DNA from 2 places in the Shewanella loihica PV-4 genome. Region 2 is predicted to be linked to the other one. Evidence: riboswitches for the same ligand, from Rfam matches in the RefSeq annotation. Region 2 holds a riboswitch; the other holds the start of a gene.
What was found. A riboswitch is a leader RNA that binds a small molecule or an ion and turns the genes downstream of it on or off. The one in region 2 is predicted to bind lysine.

Region 1 (3,416 bases), 2.2 Mb from region 2:
CTTCCCGGGTGGCTATTCGGCCAGCTACTACGCCTACATGTGGAGCGAAATCCTGGCGGCCGACGCCTTCGCCTATGTGCAGACCCAGGGCGGCCTCAACCGCGAAATAGGCATGAAGTATCGCAAGACCATCCGCGAGGTGGGTAACAGCGTGCCGCCGATGGAAGCCTACAAGGCCTTCCGTGGCCAGGCACCGACCACTGATGCCCTGCTTCAGCGCCGCGGCCTCAACTAATTCCTGCCTCAACTGACTCACCATTGATGGGGAGTCACTCATAAAAAAATGCCGCTCGATGAGCGGCATTTTTATATCTAATGAACCTTGATTTGGCGTAGCTGAATTAAGCCGGGCGATTGGCCTTATGGCGCAGCACCAAAACGCTCACCACAAACAGCGCACTACAAGCCGCCAGACCGGCACCCACGGATTCGGTGAAGCCCAGCACGGTATAACCCACCAGGCTGATCCCCGCCACGATAAGGGCATAGGGCAGCTGAGTCAGCACATGGTCTATGTGGTGACAGTTGGCGCCGGTAGAAGACAAGATGGTGGTGTCCGAGATAGGCGAGCAGTGATCGCCAAACACGGCGCCCGCCAGCACAGAGGCCAGCATAGGCAACATCATGTTGGTATGGGTGCCCATGGCCATATCGGCGGCGATAGGCAGCATGATGCCGAAAGTGCCCCAGCTGGTGCCGGTAGAGAAGGCAGTCAGACCCGCCAGCACGAACAGTACGGCCGGCAGCAGCGCGAAGGGAATATTACCGGTCGCCAGGCTGGCCATATATTTACCCGTCTCCATCTGACCTATCACGCCGGCGATGGTCCAGGCGAACAGCAGAATATAGATGGCGGGCAGCATAGAGCGGGCACCGGCAATCACGCCTTTGAAGATAAGCGCCTTATCCAGCCCCTGACTGACCACCAATACCAAGGTCGCGGCCAGGCCAACCACGGCGCCGAAGAAGAGCGATGAGGCAACGTCTGTCTTCTCGAAGGCACCAATGACGCTAAAGGGCAGGTTCTCCGCCGCCAGAGCATCGGCGCCGCTACCTATCATGAAGTAGATGGTGGCAAACACCAGCACAGTGATCGGCAGGAACAGGCCTAAGATCTTGCCGGAATCGGCCTCGGGCAGGTCGCTGTTAGCTCCTGGCGGCAGGCCCTTGGCCTCGTCATACAGGTTACCCTTCTGCGCGTTGAGTTCATGCTGGCGCATGGGCCCCACATCCAGCCCCATGAAGGCGACGCATAGCAGCAGCACCAGGGCGAAGATGGCGTAGAAGTTCATCGGGATCATCTGAATAAACACGCTCAGATGACCGCTGTCGGTGAAGCCGTGGGCGGTGAGTATGCCGCCGATCAGCGCGATGATGTAGGCACCCCAGCTAGAGACGGGCGAGATCACACAGATAGGCGCGGCGGTTGAGTCCAGCAAATAAGCCAGTTTGCTGCGCGAGATATAGTATCTGTCGGTGAGGGGTCTGGCGACACTGCCCACCACCAGGCTATTGAAGTAATCATCGATAAAGACCACGCAGCCTAGGAACATGGTGAGCAGCTTAGCATCACGCTTGTTGCGAATATGCTGGCGCGCCCAATCGGCAAAGGCCTTGGCGGCGCCGCTGACGGTGATCAGGGCGGTGATCATCCCAAGCAGAATCAAGAAGCCCAGCAGATAAACGTTCCAGCTGTTTAGGGCGCCATCATCCCAAAACAGGCCCACCACCTGCTGTCCCAGGTATTGACCCATATCCAGCGGTGAAAAGTCGGCAATTAACAGTGCCCCCAGGAGGATCCCCACACCGAGTGAGAGCAGAACGCGGCGGGTAAAGATCGCCAGCAGAATCGCTACCACGGGCGGCAGCAAAGAAAGTGCCGAATCGGCATAACTCAAAGTTGTCATTGTAAAATTTTGTCTTCGTTAAAATACGAATGGAGGGCAACTGAACTGGTGGGATATAGCATGAGATATTACACCTGTCCTATCAGTAGCGCTCCATAGTGATACCCATTCTCGGTATACCTTCCACTTATCAATCCAGATAAGAAGCACTATGGCAGTGCTGCCTCTATTCGATGACAGCCCCAGCGGCAAGCCTTGATCAACTCCACCACTTCGGCACCAAATCCTTTCATATTCGCTTAACGGCATCACCCTAACGAATACTACTGATATTTAATGCACCTCTACGTCTCAGGACGCCTGCCAATGTCACTATCGGCAAACGTGAGGCACATAAAAACACAAGCGGCTTTAAGGACGCTACCTCAAAGCCGCTCCATGTGATCTATATCACACTAAATTTTAGATGAACACCAAAGTGCTCACCAAGCATTTACATTTTATTAAAGAAGTTCGAGTAGCTTAGGCACCGCCTCGAACAGATCCGCTTCCAGACCATAGTCGGCTACCTGGAAGATAGGCGCCTCTGGATCTTTGTTGATCGCCACGATCACCTTAGAATCTTTCATCCCCGCAAGGTGCTGGATGGCACCCGAGATACCCACGGCGATATAGAGATCCGGCGCGACAATCTTACCCGTCTGACCAACCTGTAGATCGTTTGGCACGTAACCGGCATCGACCGCGGCGCGCGATGCACCCAGTGCCCCGCCCAGCTTATCGGCAAGCTGCTCGAGAATCGCGAAATTCTCGGCGCTGCCCATGGCGCGGCCACCTGAAACCACTACTGAAGCGGCGCCTAGATCTGGACGCTCAGACACTGACAGAGTCTGAGTTACAAACTCAACATCGCCGCTATATTCGTTGTCTAGGGTCTGCACCGAGGCGCTACCGTCCTGGGCTACCGCATCGAAGGCGCTGGCACGAACCGTCATCACCTTGATGTTATCCAGGCTCTGAACCGTCGCCATGGCGCTACCGGCATAGATAGGACGCACGAAGGTGTCTTCGCTCACCACTTCGACCACTTCAGAAAGCTGCGCCACATCCAGAAGCGCCGCCACACGAGGCAGCACATCTTTACCTACGCTTGAAGCCGCAGCCAGAATGTGTTGATACTCGCTGGCCACTGAGACGATCAGCTGTGACAGGTTTTCGGCGATGGCATTGGCATAAACGCCGCTATCGGCAACCAGTACCTGACGTACACCGGCAAGCTGCTTGGCGCTATCGGCCGCGGCGCCACAGTTATGACCGGCTACCAGTACATCGACTTCGCTGCCGATAGCCTGGGCACAAGCCACAACCTTGGCGGTATCGAGTTTTAAAGTCGCATTATCATGTTCTGCTATTACTAGAATCGCCATTTAGATCACCTTCGCTTCATTCTTTAGCTTTTCCACCAGCTCCTCGACAGAAGCCACCATAATACCCGCTTGACGCTCGGCAGGCGGTGTCACCTTGAGCACCTTCTGGTGCTGCTTCAGGGTCACGCCCAGGCTGTCTACC
Region 2 (3,416 bases):
CTTTTATCAAACCCAATTGGTACAGCAACACACTTCATGATTAGTAAAGTATACGTATCTCTTTCAAAAGACACGCGAACTGTTACTCACTTCGATTAACAATAGTTGGGAATAGTTCCGTTAACTATGTAATATTTTCAAGTTTAAATGCTAAATCAGCCTAAGCTCACATTTTATACAGGAAATTGACTAACTTTTGATGACCTTGTCGTCGACAAGATGTAACAAAAAGTATTTCATCGTGAGATGAGTGGAAGTGAATCAACGAACTTATTGTACTCGTTTTAGTCATTTGTTAACAAATGAAATGTTAACAAAATTCCTTTGAGATTTGATGTAAATCACATTTATGTATGTAAGGGTATGATTTTAATGGTATTAATAAAATTTAATAAAGTGACCTGTCTCACACCTCTAGGAAGGCGGAGGAATTTTGCTATAATCGACGGAATCTAATTTAGGAATATTTTAGTGATGAGTACAGCAAGCGAACATCTTTGGCAATGCTATCAGCAAACGCAGTTCTTACTTACACAACCTTTCTCCCCTTCGTTATCATTTGCAATCATTACCGCTCATAATCCTAAAGGCCAACACCTTTCTCCCTCGCAAAACCGTCTCCTCGACAAACAGCTTCAACGTCATATTCAACGTCTTCAATATCCTTATCGTGCCCTAATCGGTGCCTCCAGTGACAGAGGCCATATGGAGAAGAGCTGGGCGGTGTCTATCGATAAGGCCGCAGCAGTGGATCTTGGCAAGGTGTTTAATCAAAACGCCATCTATTTTGTCGATGAGGACGAGCTGCAACTGGTGCCTTGTCTGGTGGAGTATGACGAGCTCACCCTGGGCAAGTTTTCTGCCCGGGTCTGTCTGGTCAGCGAGCTGCCCGACATCAGCCGCTAGCAGGCGGGGGAACTTGAGAGGCTTTCATCAAGACAAGCTAAAATATCGTTGACTTTTTATTCTGTTATTTGATAGTTTTCTTGCATCCTGACCTTAAGGTTAGTGATACAGAAGAGGAGCGTTAACTAGGTAGTAAGCCCGAGGAGTCCAAACTCCGTTGACGGTTTATGAGGGAGATTAACGCCGAGGTAAAGAGATGTTTGGTTTCATCTATTTATCGGTCGACTGGGCTGAATCCCATCGATTGTCACCTGTTTTTTGGTGGAGAGCTTCTGGTGGCAATCGCTGTTTCCCGTCTTGGGGTGCGTCATCTTTGCACCAGGCTCTTCGAACGAAGTAAGTTCGGAGCGTATTCAATGTTATCTATTTCTTTTGTGTCATCGTCAGCTACTTGGGTTGAGGTGCGCTAATGTCTATTGTTGTTGCTAAGTTTGGTGGTACCTCGGTTGCCGATTATGAGGCGATGAACCGCTGCGCCGATATCGTATTGGCCAATCCTGAAACCCGCGTGGTGGTCGTCAGCGCCTCGAGCGGCGTGACCAACCTGCTGGTGGAGCTAACTCAGGAGCATGTGGACTTTGAGCGTCGCCAGCAGCTGCTCAAGGCGATCGCCTCGATTCAATATAAGATCCTCGACGAGTTGGGTCAGCCCCATGATGTGGCCGCCCGCCTCGATGCTATATTAAGTAAGATTGCCAGCCTGAGCGAGTCGCTCTCCCAAAACCGCAATAAGGCGACCACAGACGAACTGCTTGCCCAGGGTGAGCAGTGTTCATCTGTCTTGTTTGCTGCCGTGCTGAGAGAGAAGGGCGAGCGGGCGAGTGCCTTCGATGTGCGTCAGGTGATGCGCACCGACAGTCATTTCGGTCGCGCCGAGCCGCAGATAGAGGCGGTGAAGCAGCTTTGCACAGAGCATCTGTTGCCCCTGCTTAGTGAGCAACGAATCGTGACCCAAGGTTTTATCGGCGCCGATGAACAGGGAGCCACCACCACGTTAGGCCGTGGGGGCAGCGACTACTCTGCGGCCCTACTTGCCGAGGCGCTGGATGCGTCTGCGGTTGAGATCTGGACAGATGTGCCGGGGATCTTCACCACGGACCCGCGCCTTGCACCGAATGCGCGTCCTATCCCTGAGATCAGTTTCAACGAGGCGGCCGAGATGGCTACCTTTGGGGCCAAGGTGCTGCACCCGGCAACCATTTTGCCGGCGGTCAGACACAAGATTCAGGTGTTTGTCGGTTCCAGCAAGGCGCCTGAGCTCGGTGGCACCTGGATACGTCATCAGGTGAACGACGAGCCTATCTATCGCGCCGTGGCGGTGCGACGCGACCAGACCCTACTTAATCTTCATAGCCTACAGATGCTGCACGCCCAAGGCTTCCTGGCCGAGACCTTTGCCACCCTGGCGCGCCACAAGATCAGTGTGGACTTAATCACCACCTCAGAGGTGAACGTCTCTCTGACGCTAGATAAGACGGGCTCAGATTCGGCCGGAAACAGCCTGCTGAGCGAGGCCTTGTTGCAGGAGCTGTCGCAGCATTGCCGGGTGCGGGTCGAAGATGGTCTGGCGCTGGTGGCGATAGTGGGCAATAAGATTGCCACCACGTCGGGTGTGTGTCGCCGCGTATTCGAGGTGTTAGAGCCCCACAATGTACGTATGATCTGTCAGGGCGCCAGCCCACACAACTTGTGCGTCCTGGTGGCCGAGTCTGAGGCGGCTCAGGTCGTCAGCGCCCTGCATCAAAACTTGTTTGAAGGGTCACTATGAAGCCGGGTCGTTCTACGCTAAAGATTGGCGAGCTCGCAACTGGCCAAGATCTCGAGCTGAATCTGTTTGAGTTTGCCCCTGAGGTGCTGACCGGGCCGAGTGTCTATATACAGGCAAACGTCCACGGCGCCGAGGTGCAGGGCAATGCGGTGATCTATCAGCTGATGCAGGCCCTAGAAAGCTGCGAGCTGCGCGGTAAGATCACCCTAGTGCCCCTGGCCAATCCGTTGGGGATCAATCAAAAGAGTGGCGAGTTTACCCTAGGCCGGTTCGATCCCATTACCGGGGTGAACTGGAACCGTGAATATCTCGACCATAAGTTGGATATTGCTAGCTGGTATCAAGGCCATAAACACCTGAATGATGCCGAGCTGATCGCCCATTTCAGGGCCTTGCTGGTCGAGCGTTGCTATAGCCGTCTGCATGAGCCCTGGGGGATCACCACGGGCCATCGTCTGGCGGTGAGCCTACAGCAGATGGGCCATGAGGCGGATATCGTGTTGGATCTGCATACCGGCCCTAAGTCGTGCAAGCACCTCTATTGCCCCGAGTATGACCAAGATGCCGCCAAGTACTTCTCTATTCCCTACACCCTGCTGATCCCCAACGAATTCGGCGGGGCCATGGATGAGTCTATCTTCTGCCCCTGGTGGCAGCTGAGTGAATACCTGGCCACTCAGGGGCGCGAGATTGAGGTGCCCGTATCGGCCTTTACCCTGGAGCTTGGTAGTCAGGAGAATGT

Region 1: linked by a shared signal. The riboswitch ahead of SHEW_RS13365 (Na+/H+ antiporter NhaC family protein) and the one ahead of lysC (lysine-sensitive aspartokinase 3) in region 2 are both predicted to bind lysine.

What each region holds. Positions count from the first base shown of each region.
Region 1 covers NC_009092.1:3,045,246-3,048,661, forward strand. Annotated here, with positions in the region: gene SHEW_RS13360 (M3 family metallopeptidase) at 1-235, shown strand, start outside; gene SHEW_RS13365 (Na+/H+ antiporter NhaC family protein) at 342-1,907, opposite strand; lysine riboswitch at 1,986-2,202, opposite strand; gene SHEW_RS13370 (electron transfer flavoprotein subunit alpha/FixB family protein) at 2,351-3,274, opposite strand; gene SHEW_RS13375 (electron transfer flavoprotein subunit beta/FixA family protein) at 3,275-3,416, opposite strand, start outside.
Region 2 covers NC_009092.1:888,826-892,241, forward strand. Annotated here, with positions in the region: gene SHEW_RS04020 (DUF3293 domain-containing protein) at 475-906, shown strand; lysine riboswitch at 1,010-1,186, shown strand; gene lysC (lysine-sensitive aspartokinase 3) at 1,316-2,674, shown strand; gene SHEW_RS04030 (succinylglutamate desuccinylase/aspartoacylase family protein) at 2,671-3,416, shown strand, end outside.